2 regions of the Priestia sp. D51 genome follow, and region 1 is predicted to be linked to the other one. Evidence: a T-box and tRNA genes for the amino acid it is inferred to sense, from the RefSeq annotation. Region 1 holds a T-box; the other holds one or more tRNA genes.

Region 1 (6,709 bases):
TAGAAGCATTAAGAAACAGTATTCTGTCTAATCCCGAAGTTAAAACGTTTCTGCAAGAGCATCGCCATGAGTTAGATGAGCAAATGGTCGACCGAGGCTTGATGAAGATGCATGAATTCATCGACCAGAGCAAATGCTGTGACAAATGCCCTTCTCTGCAAAGCTGTGTCAATATGGTGAAGGGGTATCACCCTCAGCTGGTTGTAAAAGGCCGTAATATTGATTTACAGTATGAACGCTGTCCTAGAAAAGTACAAGAAGATGAGCGAAAAGAACAAGAATCTTTTATTCAGTGTATGTACGTGCCCAAAGAAATTTTACAGGCAACGATGTCTGATATTGAAATTGAGCAGGGAAGATTTGAAGCCATTAAATTAGTAAGAGATTTTGTGCGAGAATATGAGCCAAATAAGAAAATGAAAGCTTTATATTTACACGGTTCGTTTGGTGTGGGGAAGACGTATTTTCTTGGAGCAATTGCCAATGCGTTAGCCGAAAAGAAAGTGAAATCTACGATTCTGTATGTCCCGGAGTTTTTGCGTGAGTTAAAAGGTTCGTTTCAAGATCAAAGCTTCAATGAGAAAATAGAGTATGTCAAAAAAGTACCGGTTCTTATGCTTGATGATCTCGGAGCAGAATCTGTAACGAGCTGGATGCGAGACGATGTGCTCGGAACCATTTTACAATTCCGCATGCTAGAAAATTTGCCGACATTTTTCAGCTCGAATTTAAATTTTAAAGAGCTTCAACATCATTTGACTTATACCCAACGAGGCGAGCAGGAAGAGCTCAAAGCCGCTCGTGTCATGGAACGAATTAAGTCTCTAGCCATTCCCGTTGAAATGAATGGAGAGAATAAACGAAATAGATGAGCAGGTCGTTTTACATTTCTTGTAACGACTTGCTCATTTTTTTGCATGTTGCCCCATATACATTAATAAAGCGTGTCCAAAGGGGGGCTATGAGGAATGAAAATATTCTTTAAATATGTAGAAGACGCAGTCATTGTATATGAGTCTTTATGCGCGAAGCGAAGCGCTTTATCATATGGTTCACAGTGCTTGAAGTTGGTGAATAATCAGCTTTTAGTTATTGATGAGACATACAATCGAGAGGCCATTTTACAAGACATGGTGATACCGGTATTAACGCACGTGATTTTAAAAAAGAAAGAAAAAAAGATGATGGTAAACATATTAAAAGAACAATTTTTCTATTCAGAAGAGGAAGAACAAGATTTGCTGCTTCAAATTATGAGGGGGATTATGGAAGGAGAGAGAGGCGAAATTCCGCAAAAAACATTTTCCCTTCCAAGAGAATTACTTATCCGCCAGGCTCTTCAAGACTTCTTCATTCATAATGTAACGTTCACCTTTGAGTCTTTTCTCCAATTCCGTTTAAAAGAATATCAAGAGCGGCTGCGCTATTATGCTGAGCTGGCGATTGATGAATATAAGCTTGAACAAGACTATCAAATTCTTATTCATCAGCTGCGTCAAGCAGCTAATGAAAGACAGTCATCTACAGGCGATGTGTATGTAATGCATTTGAATAAAAACAAGTTTGTATTGTACGACCAAAGCAGTAGATATGTTCCGGAGCGTGAATGTGCAGCCCTAGCAGAGGCCTTTCTATCTGAACAAGAATCAGTATACATAGACTCAACTATCATCGCGCCTTTGCTGAGTTTATCTCCAGCTGCTATTCATCTGTATAGCGACCAGCATGATCATGATTTTGTTTATACCATTCAAAATATTTTTCAAGAAAAAGTGATGTTATACGAAAAAAATGAATTTCCGTTTGATCAAAAGCAAAATATAACGTGAAAGGTTGATTTCTATTTTGAAAATGAATATAATAAATGCATATTGAAAAACAGCTATATGTCACAAGTTATGATGAGGACATGAGTGTATATTTACGGTTTATAGAGAGGGAGATCTAGGCTGAAAATCTCCTAACACGGAATATATTCTTACCACCTCTAAACTTCAGTAGTAAACGAGCAGCGTCTCTAGTAATTACTGACGGAATTTCCGTTATAAAACCTCGAGCCGCTTCGGGTTATTTGGGTTATCCAAGATACGAAGAGGAAACAAGGGTGGTACCGCGTGTATACACAACTCGTCCCTTTTTATAAGGGACGAGTTTTTTGTTTTTACAAAAAGTTTATTAGTTATGTTAAAGGAGTGGAAAGTTGTGTCAGAAGTAATCAAAATGACATTTCCTGATGGAGCTGTTAAAGAGTATCCAAAAGGATCATCAACAGAAGATATTGCGGCTTCTATTAGCCCGGGATTAAAGAAAAAAGCATTAGCAGGTAAAGTAAACGGCGAGCTGCTGGATTTACGTACGCTAATCGAACAAGATGGCAGTCTTGAAATCATTACGCAAGATGCTCCTGAAGCGCTTGAAATTATGCGCCATAGTACAGCGCATTTAATGGCTCAAGCAATCAAACGTTTATACAAAGATGTAAAAGTACAGCTAGGTGTAGGCCCGGTTATCGAAAATGGGTTTTACTATGACATCGATATGGAAGAATCAATTACTCCTGAAGATTTAGGTAGAATTGAAAAAGAAATGAAAAAAATCGTTAATTCAAATATTGAAATTGAACGAAAAGAAGTTTCTCGTGAAGAAGCCATTCAACTTTTTAAAGAAGTTGGCGATGAACTAAAGCTTGAATTGATTGATGCGATTCCAGCAGGTGAAAAGGTGACGATTTACCAACAAGGCGAATTCTTTGATCTTTGCCGAGGTGTGCACGTGCCGTCAACAGGCAAAATTAAAGAGTTTAAACTATTAAGCGTAGCAGGTGCTTATTGGCGCGGAGACAGCGACAATCAAATGCTGCAGCGTATTTACGGTACAGCATTCTTTACAAAAGCAGATTTAGACGAGCATCTTCGTCTTCTTGAAGAAGCAAAAGAACGTGACCACCGTAAACTTGGTAAAGAGTTAAACTTATTTACAAATTCTCAAAAAGTAGGACAAGGTCTTCCTTTATGGCTTCCAAAAGGTGCGACGATCCGCCGTATTATCGAGCGTTATATCGTAGATAAAGAAGTAAGCCTTGGTTATCAGCACGTTTACACGCCGGTGCTTGGAAGTGTAGAACTTTACAAAACGTCTGGTCACTGGGAGCACTATCAAGATGACATGTTCCCTGCAATGGAAATGGATAACGAAGACCTGGTTCTTCGTCCAATGAACTGTCCTCATCACATGATGGTGTACAAACAAGGTATTCACAGCTATCGTGAGCTTCCAATCCGTATTGCTGAACTTGGAACAATGCACCGCTACGAAATGTCAGGAGCATTATCAGGACTTCAGCGCGTTCGAGGCATGACGTTAAATGATGCACATATCTTTGTACGTCCGGATCAAATCAAAGAAGAATTTATTCGTGTGGTTCGCTTAGTTGAAGCGGTTTATAAAGATTTTGGATTTGAAAATTATTCATTCCGTCTATCTTATCGTGATCCTGAAGATACAGAAAAATACTTCGATGATGATGCAATGTGGGAAAAAGCACAAAGCATGTTAAAAGATGCAATGGATGAGCTTGACCTCGATTATTATGAAGCTGAAGGCGAAGCGGCATTCTACGGTCCAAAACTAGATGTTCAAGTTAAAACAGCTCTTGGTAAAGAAGAGACGCTATCTACGGTTCAATTGGATTTCTTACTTCCTGAACGCTTTGATTTAACGTATGTAGGGGAAGACGGAAAACAGCATCGACCTGTTGTTATTCACCGCGGCGTGGTGTCAACAATGGAACGTTTTGTAGCTTTCTTAATCGAAGAATACAAAGGAGCTTTCCCAACGTGGTTAGCACCTGTACAAGTTCAAGTGATTCCGGTATCACCTACGGTTCACCTTGAGTATGCAAAAGAAGTGCAAGAACAGCTTCAGCTTGCGGGTATTCGTGTGGAACTTGATTCTCGCGATGAGAAAATTGGCTATAAAATCCGTGAGGCTCAAATGCAAAAAATTCCTTACATGCTTGTTGTAGGGGATAAAGAAGTAGAAGATAAAGCAGTAAACGTACGTAAATATGGTGAGCAGAATTCAGAAACAGTGGATTTCCAAGCCTTTTTACAAAATGTAAAAGCAGAAGCATCTCGTTAATGAAAAAAGCAGAGAATTGAAATTCTCTGCTTTTTTATCTAACATTTATAAAAAACTGTTGCATAAATGGTTTTCCTTTGATACAATAACTTTTGTTGTGAAAAAAGAACGAAATCATTGACTTTTGTCTTTGTTGATACTATAATAGCTTAAGTAATTGAATACTTGTTTATACAGAAGAAGAAGCACCCGCTTCTCACCTGAGTGACGCATAAAGCAGTTAGCAGGTACATCGTATCTTAATTAAAACGATAGAAGTGTGGGTGCAGTATGTACTCACACTTTTTTGTGTGAGTTAATAATCGGTCTAAGCAAGCGTATTCGCTCATTAAACCTTGGAGGTGGCTACTTATTAGCAAGGACATGATGGTAAACGAGGGCATTCGAGCTCGCGAAGTTCGTCTAATTGATCAAAATGGTGAACAATTAGGAATTAAATCAAAAAATGAAGCATTAGAAATTGCTTCACGAGTAAATCTTGACTTAGTAATGGTTGCTGCAAATGCGAAACCGCCGGTATGTCGTATTATGGACTACGGTAAATTCCGCTATGAGCAACAACGTAAAGAAAGAGAAGCTCGTAAAAACCAAAAAGTTGTAAACTTAAAAGAAGTTCGTTTAAGTCCAACAATTGATGAACATGATTTTAACACTAAACTTCGTAACGCACGCAAGTTCCTTGAAAAAGGTGACAAAGTGAAAGCGTCTATTCGCTTTAAAGGTCGTGCCATTACTCATAAAGGGATTGGCCAAAAAGTACTTGAACGTTTTTCACAAGCTTGCGAAGATGTAAGTTCAGTTGAATCGGCTCCTAAAATGGAAGGCCGCAGCATGTTCTTAGTCTTGGCACCTAAAAACGAAAAGTAATAGAACGAGGAGGAACACCCCATGCCAAAAATGAAAACACATCGTGGCGCTGCAAAGCGTTTCAAAAAGACTGGAAGCGGTAAATTAAAACGTGCTCGTGCTTACACAAGCCATTTATTCGCTAACAAATCTACAAAACAAAAGCGTAAATTACGTAAAGGTTCTTTAGTAAGCAAAGGTGACTTCAAACGTATCCGTCACTTATTAGATAACATTAAGTAATTTGGGTTGAGATAGAAACAATACAGGAGGTAAACAATTATGCCACGCGTAAAAGGCGGTACAGTAACACGCAAACGTCGTAAAAAAGTTTTAAAATTAGCTAAAGGTTTCTTCGGTTCGAAGCATAGATTATATAAAGTTGCTAATCAGCAAGTTATGAAATCTCACATGTATGCTTATCGTGACCGTCGTCAGAAAAAACGTGACTTCCGTAAATTATGGATCACACGTATTAATGCAGCTGCTCGTATGAACGGTCTTTCTTACAGCCGTTTAATGCACGGTTTAAAATTAGCAGGTATTGAAGTTAACCGCAAAATGCTTGCTGACTTAGCTGTAGCTGATGAAAAAGCATTTGCTGAATTAGCAACTGCTGCTAAAAAAGGCTTAGATAAGTAATGAATATAAAGTCTCGTCATCTTTAGATGATGAGGCTTTTTTGCTATCGGAGGACATATCATGAATGAACTGCTGCTTACCTATTTTATTGTTATTAATATAATAGGGATAGGAATGATGTATAGAGATAAACAAAAAGCGAAAAGACATGAGTGGAGAATTGCCGAAAGCACACTGTGGACGGTAGCTGCTATCGGAGGAGCCATTGGAGGACTGATTGGTATGTATTGCTATCGTCATAAAACGAAGCACACATCGTTTACAGTAGGTTTTCCTATTCTTGCCGCTCTTGATTTACTTTTCTTTTTTGTTATCAGCTGAGCACAAATGATTTTGTGCTCAGTGTAAAAATTCTCGAACGGGGCTTTTCCAGCGAATAGGAGCATTTGGATACATGTTGTGTACGTGATTTTCCAGCAGCTTGAAATCTTGTTTTTGCAGTTCATGCAATCGAGATGGATCTGTTAACACCATTGTAATCGACAAAGACTCTGGTTCATTGGGATTGCTGTATTTTTCTCCTTCAAATAAAATACCTTTATACGTTAGTAGAAAATTTTTGCGGATATTCGTTTTTTCGTCAACGACAAAAAATTGCTGATGTTCCTGAGCTGCTACAAGCTTCCGCTTTGGACTGCGAAAATGCTGAACCAGCTTTAATAGTGTGTAAGCAACAAGCGCGAAAATGAACACGCGAACGATAACAATAACAAACATAACGCTCCCTCCTTTACAAGGCACAGTTTTCTTACTTTACGTTTCAGTCTCTAAAAAGTTTCACGATTTTTGATATAATTTCTTTATTGGTTTAAAAAGAAGAAGATATACATAATTACAGGAGTGATTACATTGAATTTACAACAGCTATTTACCATGCAGCGTCAGCTGGATCAGCATATAGAGGACAAGCATCAGCTTCATAAGGAAGACTTGGTTCCAAGAAAACTTTTAGCTCTGCTTGTTGAAATGGGAGAGCTGGCAAACGAAACGCGCTGCTTCAAATTTTGGAGCGTTAAACCTCCGGCTGAAGATGCTGTTATTTTAGAAGAATTTGTGGACGGCGTACATTTCATTCTTTCTT
Region 2 (6,709 bases), 810 kb from region 1:
TCGTCTCCACGAGTTCATCCCCATGGCTTTGGATGCTTCAATTAAAGATGGGTCCACTTCTTTAATTCCGGTATATGTATTTCGTACAATAGGAAGAAGCGAATATAAAAACAGTGCAATAACCGCGGGAAAGGTTCCAATTCCGACAAGAGGAATCAGTAATCCTAATAAAGCGAGTGAGGGAATGGTTTGCAGTACGGCTGTTACGCCAATGATCGGTTCAGCAATGCGGTCATGCCTCGTTAAGTACAGTCCAAGCGGCACTGAAATTAATACGGCGATCACAAGAGCCAGTACTGAAATTTGAATGTGTTCAAGAAGAGCTTGAAACAGGGCATCTCCTCGTTGATCTAATAATGTGCTTAGTGCATTCATTACAGCGTTCCTCCTTCTTTCGTTTTATCAGAAAGAAACGCTAATAGAGTTTTGCGCGTTACAACGCCAATGCGTTTGCTCCCTTTTTTCACAGCTATTGCTTCATGGTCGTAAAGGGCGTCCATTGCCTGCTGAACAGTGGCGGTTGAAGCTAGCTCTTCAGTAGGTTCTACGTCTGGCTGTTCACTTTCTTTGACAAACATATCCAATGTCTCAAATAAAGTATTTCCTTGATTTCCAATAAATGTTTTTACAAACTCATTTTTAGGCTTTTGAATGAATTCCTCCGGGGTGCCAACTTGAACAATTTCCCCATCTTTCATCAGGCAGATACGATCTCCAAGCGTCATGGCTTCGCTCATATCATGCGTAACAAACACAAATGTTTTTTTGATTTTTTCTTTTAAGCTAATAACATCTTGTTGAAGCTGTTCGCGGCTTAACGGATCGAGGGCGCTAAAGGGTTCGTCCATTAAAATAACGGGGGGATCAGCTGCGAGGGCACGTGCTACACCTACACGTTGCTGCTGGCCACCTGAGAGCTCAGACGGCTTTCGGTTTCGATATTGCTTTGGGTCTAGTCCTACCAAGGTAAGCAGTTCATCAATACGCGTTTTGATTTTGTTTTTCTTCCAATGCTTCATCTCCGGTACAATGGCTATATTCTCAGCAATGGTCATATGAGGAAAAAGAGCAATCTGCTGTAGCACATAACCAATGTTCCAGCGTAGCTCATGTATGTTGTGGTCCGATACGAGCTTATCTTTTATGTATAGTTCTCCTTCGGTAATATCATGAAGACGGTTAATCATTTTTAAGGTGGTTGTTTTCCCACATCCACTCGGACCAATTAAAACGAAAAACTCTCCTTCTTTTATTTCTAGATTAATATTTTTCACGGCGGTCGTACCGTCTGGATATTGCTTTGACACATTCTTAAACGTAATCAAATTATCGTTCACACTCCCTGTTGAAATTTAACCCCTAGTTTCGTGTACCCAATACTTAGAGGCAATAAACATTCTTTTAAGAATATTTCTAAATATGATTCATAAGACATAGTGGAAAAGATACACATGTTTTCTAACAGCCTCCTAATAAGGCTATCAAACTGTTAAAGTTTTCACAAGGCGGGGAAGAATAATTCGGAGAATAAATTTAAAGCCAATTCAAATAAAAAAACCTTCTTTCAACAAGAAAGAAGGTTTTTGAGTATGCTAGCGACAGGGATCGAACCTGCGACCTCTTGCTTACCATGCAAGTGCTCTACCTACTGAGCTACACCAGCGTCTTGGAAAATTATATCACGTTTAAATTTATTTAGGAAGCGCTTTTTTAAATTTTTTTATTGGTATATTCTCTAATTGGCGTCTTCTGAAATTCGCACTTTCTACAAAGTTCCATATTTTATGTTAGAACTTCTCACATAAATTGTGTGAATTTTCTTTTTTTATATTACCCTTAGTAAAAGAGCTTACAAAAGAAAGGAAGAAAATAGATGGAACAACAACCAACCATGACCAAATCAAAAACGGCAACTCCCTACCCAAGAGACTGCACGTTCAGCCTGGAAGATTGGACGACGCTCGCTAAGTATTGGTACCCCGTCGCACGCTGCAGTGATGTAACTGAGAAACCAACGTCTGTAAAACTGCTAGATGTAAATCTAGTTCTATACCGCACCACACACAAAGTTGTAGCGGCACGCGATTTATGCGTTCACCGAGGGACCCCGCTTAGCATGGGCTGGGTGGAAGATGATGAAATTGTCTGTCCTTACCACGGCTTCCGCTACGCAACGGACGGCGCATGCACGTCGATTCCAGCTCACCCTGACGCCAACATTTCTCCCCGCCTCTGTATGGCCGTCTATCCAGTTATTGAACGATTTGGATTAGTTTGGACTTCCCTGACAGGAGAACAAGATAACCTGCCTTACTTCAATGCGTGGGAAGACCCTGATTTTCAGCAAATTGTTTGTCCGAGCTTTGATATCATGGGTTCAGCCGGTCGTCAAATGGAAGGCTTTTTAGACGTAGCTCATTTTGCTTGGGTTCACACGGACACATTTGGTGATCGAAACAACGCCTTTGTGCCTAAATATAAAGTAAGCGATACAGACTATGGGCTTCATGTAGAATATACGAGCACCGTGAGCAATTATTCCAAAGAACAGCAGCATTTAAATCCACCTGATTTTAAATGGCTTCGCGTCTTTGATGTTTATCCGCCGTTTACAGCTACGCTAAAAGTATACTTCCCAGAAGGCGCAGAGCTGTGGATTATGAATGCAGTCTCTCCTATTTCAGCCCGCGAAACACGTTTATTCGCGCCAATCGCTCGAAACTTTGACAAAGATTCTCCCGTTGAAGGTGTGTATGACTTTAACCTTCGCGTCTTTGACGAAGACCGTGAAATGGTTGAAAATCAAAAACCTGAAGACTTGCCTTTAGACCTGCAGATGGAAGCGCATATTATGGCTGATCAAACGTCTATCGGCTACCGGAAATTATTAAAGAAAATGGGCTTAAGCTTTAGATATACAAGCTGAAAAAATCCCCGCTGTCTCAGCGGGGATTTCTTTTTTATTTAGCAAACTGCTCGCGTCCTGCTTTTTCCTTTATCATTTCATCTTCACTTGCCGGCGTTGCTCGTTTCATAAACAATGAAAGAATTAAGGCAACCACCACTAGGACTACAGAGATAGCAAACGCATCGTTAATCCCTTGTACCATTGCCTGCATCCCAATCTGCTCTTTCATTTGAGCTGCCCCGGCTGCGGTTGCATTAGCTGCTCCTGCTCCGCTCATTGCATCTTGAGCGAGCTCTTTTGCATGAGTAGCTGTACGGTTTGACATCACCGTTACTAAAAGAGCCGAACCAATAGCTCCCGATACTTGTTGAAGCGTATTGTTCATGGCAGTACCATGCGGATTAAAGCGCTGCGGCAGCTGATTTAATCCGTTTGTCATAACCGGCATCATCACCATAGACATTCCGAACATGCGAAGCGTGTAAAGCGTAATGAGCGTTGTATACGTCGTATCAAGCTCTAAGTTACTGAAGAAATACGTCGTAACAGCTGTAATCGTTAGACCCGTTACAGCCAATGCACGCGCTCCGAATTTATCAAATAATTTTCCGGTAATCGGTGACATTACACCCATTAGCAGCGCACCTGGAAGCATTAGTAATCCTGAATGAAGCGGAGAGATGCCTCGTACCGTTTGAACATAAATTGGCATTAGCAGCATGGCTGAGAATAATGCCATTGTGATCACCATCGAAATCGTTGATGATAAAGCAAACATTGGATATTTAAAAATGCGGAATTCAAGCATCGGTGTTTTAAGCTTGAACTGACGTGTAATAAATAAAATCAGCGCCACAGCTCCTACGATAATGGTACCGTATACTTCCACAGAATCCCAGCCTTTATCCCCTGCTGAGCTAAACCCGTATAGAAGTCCGCCAAATCCAATTGTAGATAGCAAAAGGGATAAAAAATCCAAATTGATTTCCACTTTTTCTTTTTTGTCTTTTAATAGGAAGAAAGCGCCTATTAATACAATGGCTGCGATTGGCGTAACAAGGTGGAACAGCATTCTCCACTCATAGTGTTCAATTAGCCATCCTGATAATGTAGGACCAATTGCCGGAGCAAAAATCATAACTAAACCGAAAATCCCCATCGCAGCTCCGCGTTTTTCTAATGGAAAACTTGTGAGCAATACGTTCATTAAAAGCGGCATCATAATAGCTGCGCCTGACGCTTGAATAATACGAGCGGTTAACAACACAGAAAATACGGGCGAAGCACCTGCAAGTATTGTTCCTGCTGTAAATAAAGTCATCGCCGTTAAAAATAAGCCTCTGACAGAATAGCGCTGAATTAAAAAAGCGGTAGTTGGAATCATAATACCATTCACTAACATATAACCAGTAGAAAGCCACTGGACAGTTGACGTTGTCACATCTAAGTCTTTCATAATAGACGGCAGCGCCACATTTAATAACGTTTCATTCAATAATGAGATAAAAGCGCCAATTAACAAAATAGCAATTATGCCATAAGGCGGCTTTTCCATTTGATTTATCGATCGACTCATTATTGTACCTCCTTATACTTTAGGTTCATTTTTTTAGACACGTGTTCTACATAGAGTATATTATACTGTGAGTTCAATTTATGCAAGTGAAAAATCTTACGTTCACGTTCTTTACTTTCTCAACTTTTTTAGTCCTATAATCCTTTTATACCAATATATTGTCGTGATATCGTTCAGTTTTCTGAAAAGAACATTTGTGTAAACGCTTTAAATCATGTATCATAAAGTTGGACCATGAGTCTAATTTTATATTTAGGTGATAATAATGAATAACCGAAAACAGCAAGTTGTAAAAAATGCACACCATCTCTTCGTTGAAAAAGGATTTCAAGCTACGTCTATTCAAGACATCATTGATTATAGCGGCATTTCAAAAGGAACATTCTACAACTATTTTTCTTCAAAAAATGAATTATTAATCGCTGTTTTTACATGGCTTCATACGACCATTGAACAAGAGCGGAATCAGCTGCTGGTTGGTAAAAGTCTGACCGATGTAGATGTATTTATTAAACAGATCGATGCACAGATGAAAAACCATCACAAACACAAATTTTTTACATTACTTGAAGAAGTATTTGTTTCCAATGACCCTGATTTAAAAGCATACATAAAAAAAACCCAGTTTATTGAAGTAAACTGGTTCTACAAACGGTTCATTGATTTATTTGGTCAAGAAAAGAAACCTTACCTGCTAGATTGTGCAATTATGTTTCTTGGCATGCTTCACCGCAACTTTCACTATAACTTTATGGTCAATGGTACAAAGACTGATCCCCATGAGATTATAACTTACAGCGTTAAGCGTCTGCTTCCTCTTGTAGACGAAGTAGCAAATTCAGGAGACATTTTGCTCGATCCGCAAACGATTAAAGAATGGCTTCCATCTTGCCCAAATACTAAAAATCAAATAGAACAGGACATTTCCGCAGCACTTATCGATTTAAAAAAGCAGGTTCACAAACAATTTACGGATGAATTTGAACGTCAAAAATGTACAGAGCTTATTAGTTTTATTGAAGAAGAGCTGTTTAAACAATCAAATCCCCGCAAGTTTGTTGTGGATAGTGCCCTTCATTCATTAAAGCAGCTGCCTGTTAACAACAGTAAAACGAACCTAGAGGAACTGCAAACGATGATTGATCAGTATGTGAGTGAACTTCAATCAACAGCTAGAAGCAACTAAACATATGAAATTCACGCTCACCATGACAACAAAAAACGAACGATTATGATTTTTTAATTAATCGTTCGTTTTTTTGTAATTCCAACTAAAATACTTTTATCCCAGCCTCTTTTTTATTTTCCTCCAGTAAACGAAATTCCTTTAATGAAATATTTGTTAAAAAACGCATAAATGAGCAAAATTGGAAGTGTAAAAACCATGGAAGCTGCCATAATATAGTTCCAATAACTGATATACTGACCTTTAAATGTGTTAAGGCCTAAAGTCAACGTGAACATATTTTCATCAGACATCACAATTAAAGGCTTCATAAAATCATTCCAAAACCCCATAAATACAAAAATCGTTTGTGCTGCTAAGGCAGGTTTTGCAAGTGGAAGGACTATTTTGAAGAATGTTCCAAACTTCGATAACCCATCCAACTCCGCTGCTTCTTCAAGCTCTTTTGGGAAATTAATAAAAAATTGACGCATCATAAATATAAAAGTCGCATTTACCATTCCCGGTACAATCATTCCCTGATAGGTATTTAACCAGCCTAACTCTTTTAAAATTAAAAAATTAGGAATCATCGTTACTTGTCCAGGAATCATAAGCACCGCTAAAATAATAATAAATAAACTTTTCTTTCCCGGGAAACTGAGGCGTGCAAGGGCATAACCAGCCATTGAGTTAAATAGCAAATTCAGAGCTGTTCCTACTACGGCAATAAATAAGCTATTAAACATCCAGCGAGGGAACAGCTTTTGTTCCACAAAAATTTGTTTATAGTTGTCTAGCGTAAAGTGTTTCGGAATAAAGTTCACCGTACCTGACACAATTTCTTCTAGCGTTTTAAAAGAAGCGGACAGCGCCCAAATAAATGGAATCAGAGTAATCAGCGCGTATATGCTTAAAATCGTATATAAAATGAGGACTCCTGTTTTTTTCTTCATCTTTTTCTCCCCCCCTTAGTACATACTTTCTTCTTTTGAAAACTTTCTCTGAATAACCGTTGCCACCAAAATCACGAGCGCCAGCATAAAGGCTAGTGCTGCAG

Evidence for each region. A T-box is a leader RNA that pairs with one kind of tRNA and senses whether it is charged. The one in region 1 lies ahead of thrS (threonine--tRNA ligase), so its partner is inferred to be a tRNA-Thr.
Region 2: it has a tRNA-Thr gene. The T-box ahead of thrS (threonine--tRNA ligase) is inferred to sense a tRNA for this amino acid. The anticodon was not compared.

The regions. Positions count from the first base shown of each region.
Region 1 covers NZ_JBLTIR010000001.1:152,198-158,906, forward strand. The annotation lists gene dnaI (primosomal protein DnaI) at 1-872, shown strand, start outside; gene ytxC (sporulation protein YtxC) at 969-1,829, shown strand; T-box leader at 1,890-2,138, shown strand; gene thrS (threonine--tRNA ligase) at 2,182-4,140, shown strand; ribosomal protein L20 leader region at 4,312-4,434, shown strand; gene infC (translation initiation factor IF-3) at 4,504-5,007, shown strand; gene rpmI (50S ribosomal protein L35) at 5,029-5,229, shown strand; gene rplT (50S ribosomal protein L20) at 5,269-5,628, shown strand; gene ACNHOZ_RS00865 (DUF1294 domain-containing protein) at 5,689-5,949, shown strand; gene ACNHOZ_RS00870 (hypothetical protein) at 5,968-6,345, opposite strand; gene ACNHOZ_RS00875 (dUTP diphosphatase) at 6,478-6,709, shown strand, end outside.
Region 2 covers NZ_JBLTIR010000001.1:962,578-969,286, reverse strand. The annotation lists gene ACNHOZ_RS05030 (ABC transporter permease/substrate-binding protein) at 1-375, opposite strand, end outside; gene ACNHOZ_RS05025 (ABC transporter ATP-binding protein) at 375-1,325, opposite strand; tRNA gene ACNHOZ_RS05020 (tRNA-Thr) at 1,591-1,663, opposite strand; gene ACNHOZ_RS05015 (aromatic ring-hydroxylating oxygenase subunit alpha) at 1,874-2,926, shown strand; gene ACNHOZ_RS05010 (DHA2 family efflux MFS transporter permease subunit) at 2,961-4,484, opposite strand; gene ACNHOZ_RS05005 (TetR/AcrR family transcriptional regulator) at 4,750-5,670, shown strand; gene ACNHOZ_RS05000 (carbohydrate ABC transporter permease) at 5,784-6,605, opposite strand; gene ACNHOZ_RS04995 (carbohydrate ABC transporter permease) at 6,621-6,709, opposite strand, start outside.